3 regions of the Mesorhizobium sp. M1217 genome follow, and region 2 is predicted to be linked to each of the others. Evidence: predicted binding sites of a transcription regulator. Region 2 holds the regulator's gene; each other region holds the start of a gene.
What was found. Region 2 encodes LexA, which represses DNA repair genes until DNA is damaged. Its sites were predicted from a motif close to TGTTCNNNNTGTGTTCNG; they were not measured.
Positions count from the first base shown of each region.

Region 1: the regulator LexA is predicted to act here: its motif matches at 3,209-3,226, upstream of NKH37_RS03445 (helicase-related protein).
Region 3: the regulator LexA is predicted to act here: its motif matches at 1,764-1,781, upstream of NKH37_RS27990 (DUF3072 domain-containing protein).

Region 1 covers NZ_JAMYMA010000002.1:148,178-153,113, forward strand. The annotation lists gene phaR (polyhydroxyalkanoate synthesis repressor PhaR) at 1-369, opposite strand, end outside; gene NKH37_RS03430 (acetyl-CoA C-acetyltransferase) at 648-1,832, shown strand; gene phbB (acetoacetyl-CoA reductase) at 1,937-2,662, shown strand; gene NKH37_RS03440 (hypothetical protein) at 2,695-2,994, shown strand; gene NKH37_RS03445 (helicase-related protein) at 3,393-4,936, shown strand, end outside.
Region 2 covers NZ_JAMYMA010000001.1:348,035-352,970, reverse strand. The annotation lists gene NKH37_RS01800 (ComEC/Rec2 family competence protein) at 1-1,989, shown strand, start outside; gene lexA (transcriptional repressor LexA) at 1,983-2,714, opposite strand; gene kynU (kynureninase) at 3,187-4,434, shown strand; gene NKH37_RS01785 (hormone-sensitive lipase) at 4,530-4,936, shown strand, end outside.
Region 3 covers NZ_JAMYMA010000021.1:33,455-38,390, forward strand. The annotation lists gene NKH37_RS27985 (helix-turn-helix transcriptional regulator) at 382-1,089, opposite strand; gene NKH37_RS27990 (DUF3072 domain-containing protein) at 1,933-2,034, shown strand; gene NKH37_RS27995 (TadE/TadG family type IV pilus assembly protein) at 2,134-2,487, opposite strand; gene NKH37_RS28000 (TadE/TadG family type IV pilus assembly protein) at 2,528-2,917, opposite strand; gene NKH37_RS28005 (pilus assembly protein TadG-related protein) at 2,974-4,212, opposite strand; gene NKH37_RS28010 (PilZ domain-containing protein) at 4,699-4,936, shown strand, end outside.

The DNA.
Region 1 (4,936 bases), on a different contig from region 2:
CGACTTGCCGAGGGCATCTTTCATTTGCTCGCGAAAGCGTTCCTGCTCCTTCGAGAAGGCCAGCATCGACTGTTCGAGAAAGCTTGGCACGATCATCTGCATCTGGTCGCCGTAGTAGGCGATGAGCTGACGCAGGAACGGGATCGGCAGCATGTTCTGCCCGTCCTTGTTCTCCAGCTCGAAGATGATCTGGGTCAGCACCGGATGCGTGATGTCGTCGCCGGTCTTGGCGTCCTGGACAGTAAAGTCCTCGCCTTTTTTGACCATTTCTGCGAGATCCTCGAGCGTCACATAGGTGCTGGTGCCCGTATTGTAGAGACGGCGATTGGCATATTTCTTGATAACAATAGGTTCGTCTTTCGCGGCCATCTGCATCCTCCCCGGACACCGGCCGGCTTAAGTAAGCCGCCGGTAACGATTGCGCCTTGTTAAAGGATATGCGCAAAAGCGTCATGAATCCAAGCTGTTTGTGCAGTGCGGGAACATTTTATGCTGCGCAGCACGGATGGGCCGTCATCGCAGCGACGCGCGGCCTGCTTGCCGCGGAGGAACGCCATGCCCATTTCGGGTTTGACTCGGGTTGTGGAAAGGGCAAGAAAAGTCCCCGACGGCACCCGAAATCGCTCCCCGAAAGTCTGGAGAAGAACATGTCCGCTTCCAACGCCATCGTTGTCGCCAGTGCGGCGCGCACGCCTGTCGGCTCCTTCAACGGCGCCTTCGCCAACACGCCAGCTCATGAACTGGGTGCCGTCGCCGTCAGGGAAGCGCTTGCCCGCGCCGGCGTCGACGGCAAGGAGGTGGACGAGGTCATTCTCGGCCAGATCCTGACCGCGGCTCAAGGGCAGAACCCGGCGCGGCAGGCGGCCATGGCCGCCGGCGTGCCGCAGGAGGCGACCTCCTGGGGCCTGAACCAGCTCTGCGGCTCCGGCCTGCGCGCCATCGCGCTCGGCATGCAGCAGATCGCCCAGGGCGATGCAAAAATCATCGTTGCCGGCGGCCAGGAATCGATGTCGATGGCTCCGCATGCGCAGCATCTGCGCGGTGGCGTCAAGATGGGCGATTTCAAGCTGATCGACACCATGATCAAGGACGGCCTGACCGATGCCTTCTATGGTTATCATATGGGCAACACGGCGGAGAACGTCGCCCGCCAGTTCCAAATCACCCGCGACGACCAGGACCAGTTCGCACTGGCTTCCCAGAACAAGGCCGAGGCTGCGCAGAAAGGCGGAAAATTCAACGACGAGATCGTTGCCTTCACAGTCAAGGGCAGGAAGGGCGACACGATAGTCGACCAGGACGAGTACATCCGCCATGGCGCGACGATCGACGCCATGACCAAGCTCAAGCCCGCCTTCGACAAAGACGGCACGGTGACAGCGGCCAATGCTTCCGGCATCAATGACGGCGCCGCCGCCGTGGTGCTGATGACCGAAGCGGAAGCCGCAAGGCGCGGCATCACGCCGCTGGTGCGTATCGTTTCCTGGGCGACCGCCGGCGTTGACCCGCAGATCATGGGGACGGGACCGATCCCCTCCTCGCGCAAGGCGCTGGCCAAGGCCGGCTGGTCGGTCGGCGACCTCGATCTGGTCGAAGCCAACGAGGCCTTCGCCGCGCAGGCCTGCGCCGTCAACAAGGACATGGGCTGGGACCCGTCCATCGTCAACGTCAATGGCGGCGCCATCGCCATCGGCCATCCGGTCGGCGCCTCGGGCGCCCGCATCTTCAACACGCTGGTCTACGAAATGCGTCGCAGAAGTGCCAAGAAAGGTCTTGCCACGCTGTGCATCGGCGGCGGCATGGGCGTTGCCATGTGCGTGGAAGCATTGTGATGAGATAAGCGATACGAATAGGATACTGGCGCAAAGCGAGTAGGGAATAGAGGGCAAACCCTACCGCTTCAACGCTCAGTCATCTGCATTGCCCGGGAGGACACATGACAAAGGTTGCAATCGTCACAGGCGGGTCGCGCGGCATCGGCGCGGCGATATCGGTCGCCTTGAAAAGCGCCGGCTATTCGGTTGCCGCAAACTACGCCGGCAATGAGGAAGCGGCAGCAAAGTTCAAGGCAGCGACCGGCATCCCGGTCTACAAATGGTCGGTTGCCGACTACGAGGCCTGCGCTGCCGGCATCAAACAGGTAGAGGCCGATCTCGGTCCCGTATCGGTGCTGGTCAACAATGCAGGCATCACGCGCGACGCGATGTTCCACAAGATGACGCGCGAGCAATGGAAAGAGGTCCTCGACACCAACCTTTCCGGCGTCTTCAACATGACGCATCCGTTGTGGGGCGGCATGCGCGACCGCAAATTCGGCCGCGTCATCACCATCTCCTCGATCAATGGCCAGAAAGGGCAGGTCGGCCAGGTCAATTATTCGGCCTCGAAGGCCGGCGATATCGGCTTCACCAAGGCGTTGGCCCAGGAAGGCGCGCGCGCCGGCATCACCGTCAACGTCATCTGCCCCGGCTACATCGCCACCGAGATGGTCAAAGCGATGGACGAGAAGGTGCTCAACGAGCGTGTCCTTCCGCAGATCCCGGTCGGCCGTCTCGGCGAGCCGGAGGAGATCGCGCGCTGCGTCGTCTTCCTCGCTTCCGACGATGCCGGGTTCATCACCGGCTCGACAATATCAGCCAATGGCGGGCAGTACATCGCCTGACCGTTTATCTTTACGTTGAGATAGATACGCGCTTGGACGAACGGGCCTGCAAAACGGCCCGTTTCTATAGCGGTCTTCCCGTTGCAAGATCTCGATTCAGCACGCTGCCCCAATCCGGCACGCAAAGGTTAACGGCCGCTGCCCAGCCTGTGCAAAAACTGCCCGGCAGCCTGTGGATTCTCGGTGGAAAAGCTGTTCACAACACAACATGTTGCGGTGAACAAACCAAGAAACTTTGCCTATCGCTGATTCGTCGCCGATTCGTTCCGGCTTTGAGCGGAACGTTAACGGCGAGAGCCGAAAACACCCTCGAAATGATTAAAGCGGATTAGGAAACATCAATAATTTCATAATGTTGGGCGAAGCAGATTGGCCGGCCACGATCATTCACCGGCAAAGGTTAACGGTGGTGCTCGTTTGAATGCCGCCTGCATGAATCGGGCCAGTTTCTGTGATTCAGCATGTGGTGAGACTCGCCGGCAGAAATCCCAGATGTAGCCGTGAACAAAACCTGAATCAGCGCGAGTCAGTGATTCGTCGCTGATTCGTTCCAGACTCGTTCCAACTGTTAATCGGGAACAGATTTCTGGCTTCGAACCGACCAATCAGCCTGCCCTCGGCACATTCCGCTTTCGCTTCGCGCCCGAAATCCTTATGTGTCGCCTGTCATACGCGGCCAATATGGGCGCGCTCCCGACAATGCGAGGCAGAGAGCCTTATTTCCAGGCCGATGAACATCCATCCGAAACACATTGAACCGCTGATCCTGTCGGGTCGAGACGTGACGGCCGTGCTCGGCCCGACCAATACCGGCAAGACCCATCTCGCCATCGAACGCATGGTGGCGCATGAGAGCGGCGTCATCGGCCTACCGCTCAGGCTGCTTGCCCGCGAGGTCTATACGCGCGTCTGCGAGAAGGTCGGCGCCCATAAGGTTGCGCTCATCACCGGCGAGGAAAAGATCCAGCCGGCGGGCGCGAAATACTCGGTCTGCACGGTGGAAGCGATGCCGCGCGAGACCGACGCCGCCTTCGTTGCCATCGACGAGGTCCAGCTCGCTGGCGATCTCGAACGCGGCCACATCTTCACCGATCGCATCCTGCATCTGCGCGGCCGCCAGGAGACGCTGCTGCTGGGTGCGGCCACCATGCACGGCATTCTGCAGCGCCTGCTGCGGGGCGTGTCGGTGGTGACCCGGCCACGGCTGTCGCATCTTGCCTATGCCGGCTCGAAGAAGCTGACCCGCCTGCCGCGGCGCACCGCGATCGTCGCCTTCTCGGCCGACGAGGTCTATGCCATCGCCGAGCTGATCCGCCGCCAGCAGGGCGGTGCCGCCGTCGTGCTCGGCGCGCTCAGCCCGCGCACCCGCAACGCCCAGGTGGCGCTGTTCCAGTCGGGCGATGTCGACTACCTCGTCGCCACCGACGCCATCGGCATGGGCCTCAACCTCGACCTCGACCACGTCGCCTTCGCCCAGAATCGCAAATTCGACGGCTACCAGTACCGCAACCTGACCGCGGCCGAGCTCGGCCAGATTGCCGGCCGTGCCGGCCGGCATCTGCGCGACGGCACCTTCGGCGTCACCGGCCAGGTCGATCCGCTGGATGAGGAATTGGTCAAGAAGATCGAGGCGCATGATTTCGATCCGGTGAAAGTGCTGCAGTGGCGTACCGCGCATTTCGATTTCGCCAACCTCGATGCGCTGAAGCGCTCGATGGAGACCAACGCCCCGGTCGAAGGCCTGACGCGCGCACTGCCGGCCGTGGACGCGCAGGCGCTCGAGCATCTGTCGCGCGACGAGGACATCCGGGCACTCACCACCGACGCCAGGCGGGTGGCGCTGCTGTGGGAAGCCTGCGCGCTGCCCGACTACAGGAAGATCGCGCCGGCCCAGCACGCCGACTTGATCGCCTCCATCTACATGGACCTTGCCAGGCACGGCCATGTCGACGAGAACTACATGGCCGAGCAGGTGCGCCGCGCCGACACCACTGAAGGCGATATCGACACGCTATCGCACAGGATTGCCCAGATCCGCACATGGACCTTCGTTTCCAACCGGCCCGGCTGGCTGGCCGATCGGGCACACTGGCAGGAAAAGACGCGCGAAATCGAAGACAGATTGTCGGATGCGCTGCATGAGCGGTTGACGAAACGTTTTGTAGACCGCAGGACTTCCGTCCTCATGCGGCGCCTTAGAGAAAACACGATGCCTGAAGCCGAAATCAGCCCAACCGGAACCGTCCTCGTCGAAGGCCATCACGTCGGCGAGTT
Region 2 (4,936 bases):
AAGGTCGAGACCTGGCGTGTTGGAACGCATATGCTCGGTTCCGAAATCTCGACGCGCCTCACGGGTCGCGTCGTATCGTTCGAGCCCATGGCGAGCGGCCGCATCAGGCTGACGATCGATGTGATCTCAACCGCCAGGCCGACACTGCGCTACATGCCGGAACGGGTCCGCGTTTCGGCGATGAAAATACCGGCTGAGCTGACCGCCGGTTCCGAGATCGCCGGCTATGTGCGGCTGCTGCCGCCGACCGGGCCGGTGCGGCCCGACAGCTATGATTTCTCCTTCGACAGCTATTTTGCCGGTATCGGCGGCAGCGGCTTTTTTCTCGGCAATCCGAAAGTCGTGTCGTCGGGCAGCATGCCGTTTGCCGCGCGGCTTTCTTCCGCGATCGAAGACGCGCGCGAATCCATCGCCGACCATATCCGCAGCCGCATCGGCGGCGCCGAGGGCGAGATTGCTGCTGCGCTGATCGTCGGCGTGCGCGCCGGCATTCCCGAGGAGATCAACGAAGCGATGCGGCGTACCGGCATCTACCACATCATCTCCATCTCGGGGCTGCATATGGCGTTGGTCGCCGGCACCATTATGGCGCTGCTGCGCGGCGCCTTTGCGCTGTTTCCCGATTTCTCATCGCGACGGCCGGTCAAGAAATACGCGGCGGCCGCCGCGCTTTTTTCGATTGCGGCCTACCTCGTCTTTTCCGGCATTGTGGTGGCGGCCGAACGCAGCTTCATCATGTTGGCGGTGATGCTTATCGCCGTGCTGTTCGACCGGGCCGCGCTCACCATGCGCAACCTGGCGATCTCGGCCATCGCGGTCATTCTGGTGTCGCCGCACGAGGTGGTCGGTCCGAGCTTCCAGATGTCCTTCGCCGCGACGGCGGCCCTTGTCGGCGCCTATGCAGGCTGGTCCGATTACCGCGCCGGCGGGGCCACCACGCCGCCGCCCCGGCGGTCGCCGCTACGCTTTGCCACTAGAAAGGTACTGATGGGCATGGGCGGCCTGGCGATGACCTCGATCATTGCAGGGAGCGCCACGGCGCTTTTCGCCATATGGCATTTCCAGCGCGTGGCGCCGCTCAGCCTGTTCGCCAATCTGGCCATCATGCCTATCGTCTCACTGGTCGTCATGCCCTTCGCCGTCCTCAGTGCGCTGGCGATGCCGTTCGGCGCGGATGGGCCTTTCCTCTACGTGATGGGCAAGGGGCTGACGGCGATGATCGCCCTGTCCGGGTGGATCTCCGAGCGCTCGCCGATCGATGCGGTCGGGCTGATTTCGCTGAGATCTGTCCTTTTGGTGACGATCGCCCTCGTCATTGCCAGCATGGCGACGACCTGGTTGCGGCTCGTGGCCCTTCCTTTTGCGCTCGCCGGCTTGCTAACGACAACGCAGACGCGCGTACCCGATGTATTGATCTCGGAGGACGCACGGCTCGTCGCGCTGCCGATCGGCAGCGGTGAACTCGCGGTCAACCGGGCACGCCCGAATGAGTTCACCATCGACAACTGGAAACGCGCGCTCACATCAGAGGCTATCGTCGCGCCGGAAACACCTGGAAAGAACGATCCGCAATTCGACATTGCCGATCCGGCCGACTTACCGCCGGGCATGCCGTTCATTTGCACGGACGGTCTCTGCCTTGCCAGGCATCCATCCGGCGCGATCATCGCGCTAGCCAATGACCGCGATACTGCACGGCCAGCCTGCGCCTTTGCCAGCTTGATCGTCATCGACGACGCCACCGCCCATAATCCCTGCTACTACGACCGGCTGGTCCTCGTCGTCACCAAACGGCAACTGGCGCGCGCGGGAAGTGCGGCCGTCTATTTCGATCCACAAGCGGCAACACGCGCCGAAATCCGCTTCGCCGTCGAAAAATCATACCGGCCCTGGCACGTGCAGCGGAAATTTTCACGCGCGGCGCGGGGCATGCCGCCATACCGCAGAGCCGACAAGCCAAAAGCCGGCGCCAAGGGCGCAGCTCAGTAGCGGCGGATCAGCCCAACGAGCTTGCCCTGCACCTTGACCCTGTCTGGTCCGAAGATGCGCGTCTCGTAGGCCGGATTGGCGGCTTCCAGGGCGATCGAGGCGCCCTTGCGGCGGAACCGCTTCAGCGTCGCTTCTTCCTCGTCGACCAGTGCCACCACGATCTCACCGGGGCTCGCCGTATCGGCATTGCGGATGATCACCGTGTCGCCGTCGAAAATGCCAGCCTCGATCATCGAATCGCCTTTGACCTCGAGCGCATAATGCTCGCCGCCCATGATCATGTCCGGCGGCACCGAGATCGAATGCGTCTGGTGCTGGATGGCATCGATCGGCACACCAGCGGCGATGCGGCCCATCACCGGGATAGACACGGCGGCGACGACATCGTCGTCATTGCCGGCTGCAGGGACGCGCGACGATGTCGGCTTGCCTTGCCGAGGACCTTGCCCAAGACTGCCCTGGATGACGCTCGGCGAGAACTTGCGTGCCGCATTGAGGCCGGGGGCGATCGAATCGGGCAGGCGCAGCACCTCCAGCGCACGAGCCCTGTTGGGCAAACGGCGAATGAAGCCGCGCTCCTCCAGCGCCGTAATCAGCCGGTGGATTCCCGATTTGGAAGCCAGGTCGAGCGCTTCCTTCATCTCGTCGAAGGAGGGCGGGATACCGCTTTCCTTCAGCCTTTCGTGGATGAACATAAGCAGTTCGTGTTGTTTGCGTGTCAGCATAGCGACCCCCAACAGAATCAGAAAAACAAACCCAGAACAAACACTATCTGTTCCAGTTGTGTTCCGCAACTGTTTAAAGTTTAATGAATGTATTAGGGCTCGGGTAACGATACCACTCGCCAAACCGGGACGCTGCATTTTCACCGCCGCGGGCCTCATCGCCTTGATTCTGCTTTCGTTTGCGGCCTCTGGGTTTCCAGAAGGCGGCACTGCTATCGGCCGTCAGCCGGCAAAGGGGCACGGAATTGAAGCCGTATCGACTGTGCGGTTTGGTCAATGCACCGTGAACGAAACGAACTCAAAACGCCAACCTTGGGTTGGCTTGGCTCCTGGTTTCCACCGCGTGGTCAGGCAACTTGTCGCCGGTGGAGCCTTGCTGCGCGATACCAGGTAATGGAGAACCGCTCGTGACCGATGGATGCCGTCGATGCGTGTCCGGCGTTGCGGTGAATCTTGGGGGAGCAGACAAATCATGACAGGAATTCCCGATCTCGTGGCCATAAAGGCGTTGGATGCTGCAGATCCGCTGCGCGCGATGCGCGACCGCTTTGTGCTGCCGCAAGGAGTGATCTATCTCGACGGCAATTCGCTAGGGGCCGCTTCGCGTGCCGCTTTCGATGAATTGAGCAAGGCAGCGACCGAAGAATGGGCGCATGATCTCATCCGCGCCTGGAACACGGCCGGCTGGTTCAACATGCCACTCGAACTCGGCGACCAGCTCGGGCGCCTGATCGGTGCCGCGGCCGGCCAGACGGTGGTCTGCGACACGACATCGGTCAACATCTACAAGCTGCTGCACGCCGCCATGGCCATGCGGCCGGAGCGGCAGGTCATCGTCGCCGAGGGCGACAGTTTTCCGACAGATCTCTACATGGCTGAGGGTGTGGTTTCGACGCGAAAAGATACGCTGCTTCGCCTCTCGGGGGTCGACGCGCCGAGCATCGAAGAGCTGATCGACGAAGGCACCGCCGTGGTGCTGGTCAACCACGTCAACTACAAGTCGGGCGAACTGCGCGACATGCCGGCGCTGACGCGCAGGGCCCAGGAAGCCGGGGCGATGATCGTCTGGGATCTCTGCCACACCGCCGGTGCGATGCCAGTCGAGCTCGACAAGGCAAACGCCGATTTTGCCGTTGGCTGCACCTACAAATATCTGAATGGCGGACCGGGCGCGCCTGCCTTCATCTATGCGGCTGAGCGGCATCTTGCCGACATCCAGCAGCCGCTCACCGGCTGGTGGGGCCATGCACGGCCCTTCGCCTTCGAGCCAGGCTATGCGGCCGGCACCGGCATCCGCCGGTTTCTGTGCGGCACCCAGCCGGTCCTGTCGATGCGCACGCTGAAGGGCGCGCTCGACATCTGGAACGATGTCGACATGACGGCGGTGCGCAAGAAGAGCATCGCGCTGGCCGATCTGTTCATCGAGCTTGTCGAGGCAAAGTGCGGCACTTACGGGCTAACGCTCGAAAGCACGCGCGACGGGGAAAAACGCGGCAGCCAGATTTCATTCATGCACGAGCATGGCTACCAGATCATGCGCGCGCTGATCGAACGTGGCGTGATCGGCGATTTTCGCGCGCCATCGACCATGCGCTTCGGCTTCACCCCGCTCTATGTCGGCTATGCCGATGTCTGGCAGGCCGTCGAAGTGCTTGAGGACATCCTGCGCACCGGTGCGTGGAAGGATGCGCGCTTCGCCATCAAGGCGGCTGTCACTTGAGATTGATGCGAGAGCTGGAATCGTGAGGCTGGCGACGACGCGCCGCGCGATGCTCACGCTCGTTGCAGGGCCATATTGCCAGGGGAGGGCGCAGGGTGTTCGAACGTCACATTGCCGATTGGGACAACGCCTATGCCAACGGCGCCAACATAGCCGGCAGCGATCGCTGGCCGGCGGCCTGGGTGGAGCCCGCGGGGGGTTTTCGCGACGTGCTTTCGACCGAGGGCAGGGCACGGCTCGACATCGCCTATGGCGAAAACCCACGCAACCGGCTCGATCTTTTCCTGCCGGCCACCAAGCCCAAGGGGCTCGTGGTGTTCGTCCATGGCGGCTACTGGATGGCATTCGACAAGAGTTTCTGGTCGCATCTTGCCGCTGGCGCTGTTGATCGCGGCTATGCCGTGGCGATGCCGTCCTACACGCTCTGTCCGCAGATGCGCATTGGCGGCATCGTCAAGGAAGTCGGCGCGGCGATCGGCAAGGCGGCGGGGATGGTCGCAGG
Region 3 (4,936 bases), on a different contig from region 2:
TTCGCAGAAGAAATCACGTGCGCCGCTGGCGTGGCCCTTGGAGGCTTGAACGCCCATGAGGATCTCAGACAGATACGCTCATCACGACGAGATCCCGATCACTTGGGCGACTTGGCTATCGAATGCCGGCATTGTTGTGGCGTGACGTTCGACTCCGCAACTTTCGCCGTCGAGCCCGCCGTTCGAGGTGAGGGCGTCGTTTTGGGTCGAACCATGCTGGTCCCGGCTGACCTTGCCGCCGGCACACTTGTACGTCCCTTGAACTCGCCCTCGAGGCCTCGTCAAAATACTTCATCGTCTACCCGCCCTGCGCCATTGCCCAGCGGAAAGTCAAAGCGTTACGGGATTGGCTGTTTGCTGGGATGCATCCAAACGACGGCCTTATGGCAAGACTGAGATGCGTCCAAGAAGAGCCACCAGTTCCGCCTGACGTTTCGTTTCAGTCTTGGCGAACAGCGAGGCAAGGTGGGAGCGGATCGTGGTGCGGCTGAGGCGCCAACTGCGCGCGATCTCCAAAGGCGCATCGCCCTGAGCCAAGCGCAACGCGAGGTGCGTTTCCGCGCCCGTCAAGCCAAACATCTTTTGCAGTGTCTGAGGATTTGGCCCCGACCTGTTCTCGCGGTCCAGTAACGCCACAATGCTCGTTCCGTCAGGAGCGATAAACCCGTTCTCGTTCAATATCACCGGCGTGTCGGCGCTGCTGCGGATCACCACCCATGATAGTGAGCCCGGCAGGAAATGGGCCGGAACATTCGCGATCAGCCGCCTCAAGGCCACTGAAAGGCCGCTGGCCGTATCGGCTACTTCGCCCTGGCGCTCCAGCGTGGTTTGAGCGGCCGCGTTCCATTCGACCACTTTCCTCTCTCGGTTCAGCACGAGATAGCCGCAGCCGATGCGATCAAGCATGCCGGTTATGGATTCCAGGCTACGTGCTCTTGGCTCCCCGACCCCTGCGCCCAGTCGATCAGATGCACGATCTGAATAGGCATAAGAGGGCTGCTTCGTATCGGCCTCACGGTCATACTTGGTCCTCATCGGAATGTATCGGTTGCCCGCCGCAGCTTCAGTGTGTCTATCGATCAGAGTCATTTTCTACCCCTACCCACAATTTCACCAGCATGAAGCAAGTTATTCTGGATTTACAGAAAGTTCTTCAACGTGATTCGTTCAGATGGTGTTGTAATAAGTTACTCGTTCCTGATGATTGTACCGTTCAGAGTTCAAAAGTGTGCGTGCAATCGCGACATTTATAATATCCATATATCATTAACTTGTGGTTATGTTCCGGATGTGAAATTCACGCCGAAATTTGGCCAGCCTCCTTCGGTGTTTACTGATTCTTAGTCCGATCGTGGTCGCAATATGTTTCGACGGTTCGTTATTAACGTATCCATCAAGAATTATCTTGCGACTGGCTTCGCTTTTGCGCTTTACGTTATTTCTAGAACCTCCTCAACTGCGCGTTCACAATGCACGATTCTATACGCACCAAGTTGAAGATTGTCGTTAGCTTCGCATCCAGAAACTTGTCTCGGGATGCATTTCTTAAGATTTCTTCATACCGCCAAGCCGCCGATAGTATTCCTGCTCACCTGTTTCCGACACCACACAGTCCGGTATGAAGATCGGATTGGAAACCGTTGACAGCGCGCTGAGCGCTATTGGGACGGCCATGGGATATTCTATCAGGATCGTGCTCAGGGAGGGCGCCGGTCACTCCCCTCGCGCAATTTCCTTCGCGAGATCGCCCTTTTCGCGAAGCCAGGAACAAATCGTGATCAGCCTCATTGTGCTAGTCAGCAAGGGAGATGAGCTGTGAGTGGCCCGCAATAAGCCAAAAACCGGGGCATCAGCAAACGTCGAAAAAGACGCAGAAGATTGGGTTAGCGGAGATGATCCAATGACCCCGCACAAGCTTCGTATTGGAAAACTCTGGCCGAACAGGCCGACGACCCTGACGCTTATGCTGACGGCTTCAGCAAGGCGGAAGCTTCTAAACGCATTGATGCACTCCGGGAGAAGCTAGGCCTGTAGCGTCCGCTTGTGGAGCATCTAGTTTAATCGTGAGGAAGAGCTTCGCTGCAGGTATTTCTGGGGCAGAGCGTTAGCCGCGGTGTCCGACGTGAACAAGCCTTACGTCCCAATCAAAGGAACTGTGACTGTCGTTGCGTAATTTATCGGATACTGGTCGAAATATGGGAACTCGATGACGAAAGCATAGGTGGCGGTCAGATGCGCCATGCGGAAACCGCCGCTAGGGGGATCGATCCCAATCGTAACCTCGACGTCTTTCAATCCCAAATCCAGTAATTTTTCCGTGGCTATGGCTTGGATCTGAGCCTGCGTCAGCGAGTTCTTCATCTGCAGCGCACGCGAGGACGTTTCCAGCGTATATCGAACGCTCGACATGGCGTTCAGTGCCCAGCCGAACGCGAAAATGCCGAACAAAAGCATCATGAGAAAAGGCGCAAGCAGTGCGAACTCCAATCCGGCTCCGCCTGATGCATCCCCCGTGAAAGCTCTACCTTTAGCGAACACGAATCACCTGTTGATGATTGAGCTCGCGCGAGAAGGAGGAATCGCCAAAAATGAAGGGCGGTGACCAGATGGCTGTCGCCTGTATTACGACGAAGACCGAGGGGGCTTTCAAAGTGTCGCACAGGATCGATGGATCGACCGCGATGTTCCCGCACATATATTTCCGGCTCAGTGTCACCTGCGCGCCAGCGGGGTGGTTTTCCCAGCTTGAAAGAGCGACAGCTTGGATAGTCGCATCCTCGACTGCTCCTTGCATCACGAGGTTCGCCGCCGTTTTTACGCCTGCACGCATCGATAGCGCGCTTGATACGAAAGTCCAGCCGTTAATGACGCCAAGAAGTACCAGACAAAGGATCGGCACAATCAGCGCAAACTCCACCGCAGCAACACCTGAATCGCACCGGAAATTCCGGACGTACCGCCGTTCCACGAAGATTACTCGACAAGCCGAACAGACTGCGTCGCCGGAATGTCTCGCATTCCGAGGCTGGTGCAATCCTGGCTGATGCTCGTGTTGCCGGACCACTGCAAGGTACTGGCGACGACCTGCGTGCAACCACCCTTGCCAGAAAAATTGCCGAGATAATTGACGTCCTGGGTTGGAAAATACAGAGCGCCGGTCAAAAGCGAATCCGCCGTGCCATTGAACGTGTTCGACCCCGTCAGGTTACCTTTGTTGCCATAAAACAGAACGCCGGAATACGTGCCCGACGTCGGTGCGCTAAGCTTGATTGTGGCGTTGCCGTTCATGCTGACGCCCGAGCTGCCTGCGAGATAGATGATGACCCCGTCGCCGGAGATGTTGGCGTTCGAGTTCGCTTTGAAATCACCGCCTTGGATGACGTACACGCCGGGCGAGAGGGCAACGTTGCCGCTCAGGCTCAGCCCGCTGCAGTACGTCCCGGGGCTAAGGGTCGACAGCCTCGAGTTTTGACAGGGGATTGTGGCTGGTGGCGTCGGCAGGTCGGCAAAGGGATCACCGGCGGGTAGGGCCTGGGTTATCGGGCTGGCGCACACCGTCGTCACAGGGTTGTTCAACGAAACACCGCCGGCCGATATCAGGCAGTCGGCCTGAAGGTTTGCTGATCCTTGAAGCTTGATGGCGTCCGCAGCTATCGAATTCGACATCACGGAACAGCCCGTCATTTTTATGATCGAACTGCCCGAAAAAAGCGCCGCTTTCGGGGCGGACGGATTGAGCGACAAAGCGCAGGCTTTTGAGGCGTCAGTGATAAGGGCCACCGCTCTTGCCTGTGCGCCGACCGCGTTCTGCGTGAATATCGATGTAAAAAACCGATCGAGGGTCTGATGAACGATAACCTCGACGGCCTTTTGGGCGACATTCGGGCCGGAGGACGGGGGCGTGAAGACTTCGATCGTGCCTGCCGACGCTGCAAAACCGTTCGAGGCTGCTGACAGCGCCACGGCGGAGACAATCGCGGACTTGTCTGATCCCGAAACCTTTTCTAAAGCGCCAGCATAGGCTGCCGCGTCTGCGACCGCCTGCAATTTCAAGCTGCTGTAGTACCAATAGGACGTTTCGACACCGAAGCCCGCACCGCCGACAATCACTGGCAAGGACAGGGCGAAAACAACGGCTACGTTGCCGTTATTCCCGAGGCGTCGTCGTAGACTGCTGCCGGACCAGCCGAAGATATGGGCGCCCCATTCCATTGAGGTTTGTAGGCGCAAATACATGAAAGAAGGAATAAGAAATTCCCTCCACTTGCACCCTCCTGGGCGGGCCGGAACTCAGAGATCCAGTCCATCGCCGAATCTGGGGTGGGCGAACGCGAACGAGAGAGAGCCTCCTGGTCGCAGGCTGCGACGCGCGCGGTGTCGACAATCTCATGTACAAAATGCGTTCGTTGGTCTTGATGGGGAAGAAAGTGACGCGATCGGCGGCGCCTTCAAGATCTTCGGCAGCAGATATTCGGCCATTCAGAGGGCCCGCGCCTGCATAAGTCCACATCACGACGTGCGGAAGTCTCTTCGCGCCGCGAGCTTGCTAGATCACTACGTGTTTCTGCGCGACCCATAGATTCACTGAGTATGCGCTGTGATGTCATGTAACACGCAACATGACGCACCCCTTGCCGTGCTCCTGTCTTAGGTATTTTATACCAAGGGGATGACTTCAGCTGATTTGGCACTGTATCGATGGCAAACACTGCGAACCCGCTTGATGAGAATTCCGGCGAGCATCGGCGCGAGCGCCGCCAACGTGTGCTAAAGGGCGGCACGATCATCACCGGGATCCAGAATTCCGAAATCAGCTGCACCTTGCGTAATCAACATGAGGGGGGTGCCGAGCTGAAGGTCGCGCCCGAAGCCCGGGTTCCCGATCGCTTCTTGCTCTACGTCTCGGTTGATGGACTTGCCTATCGATCGGAGGTTT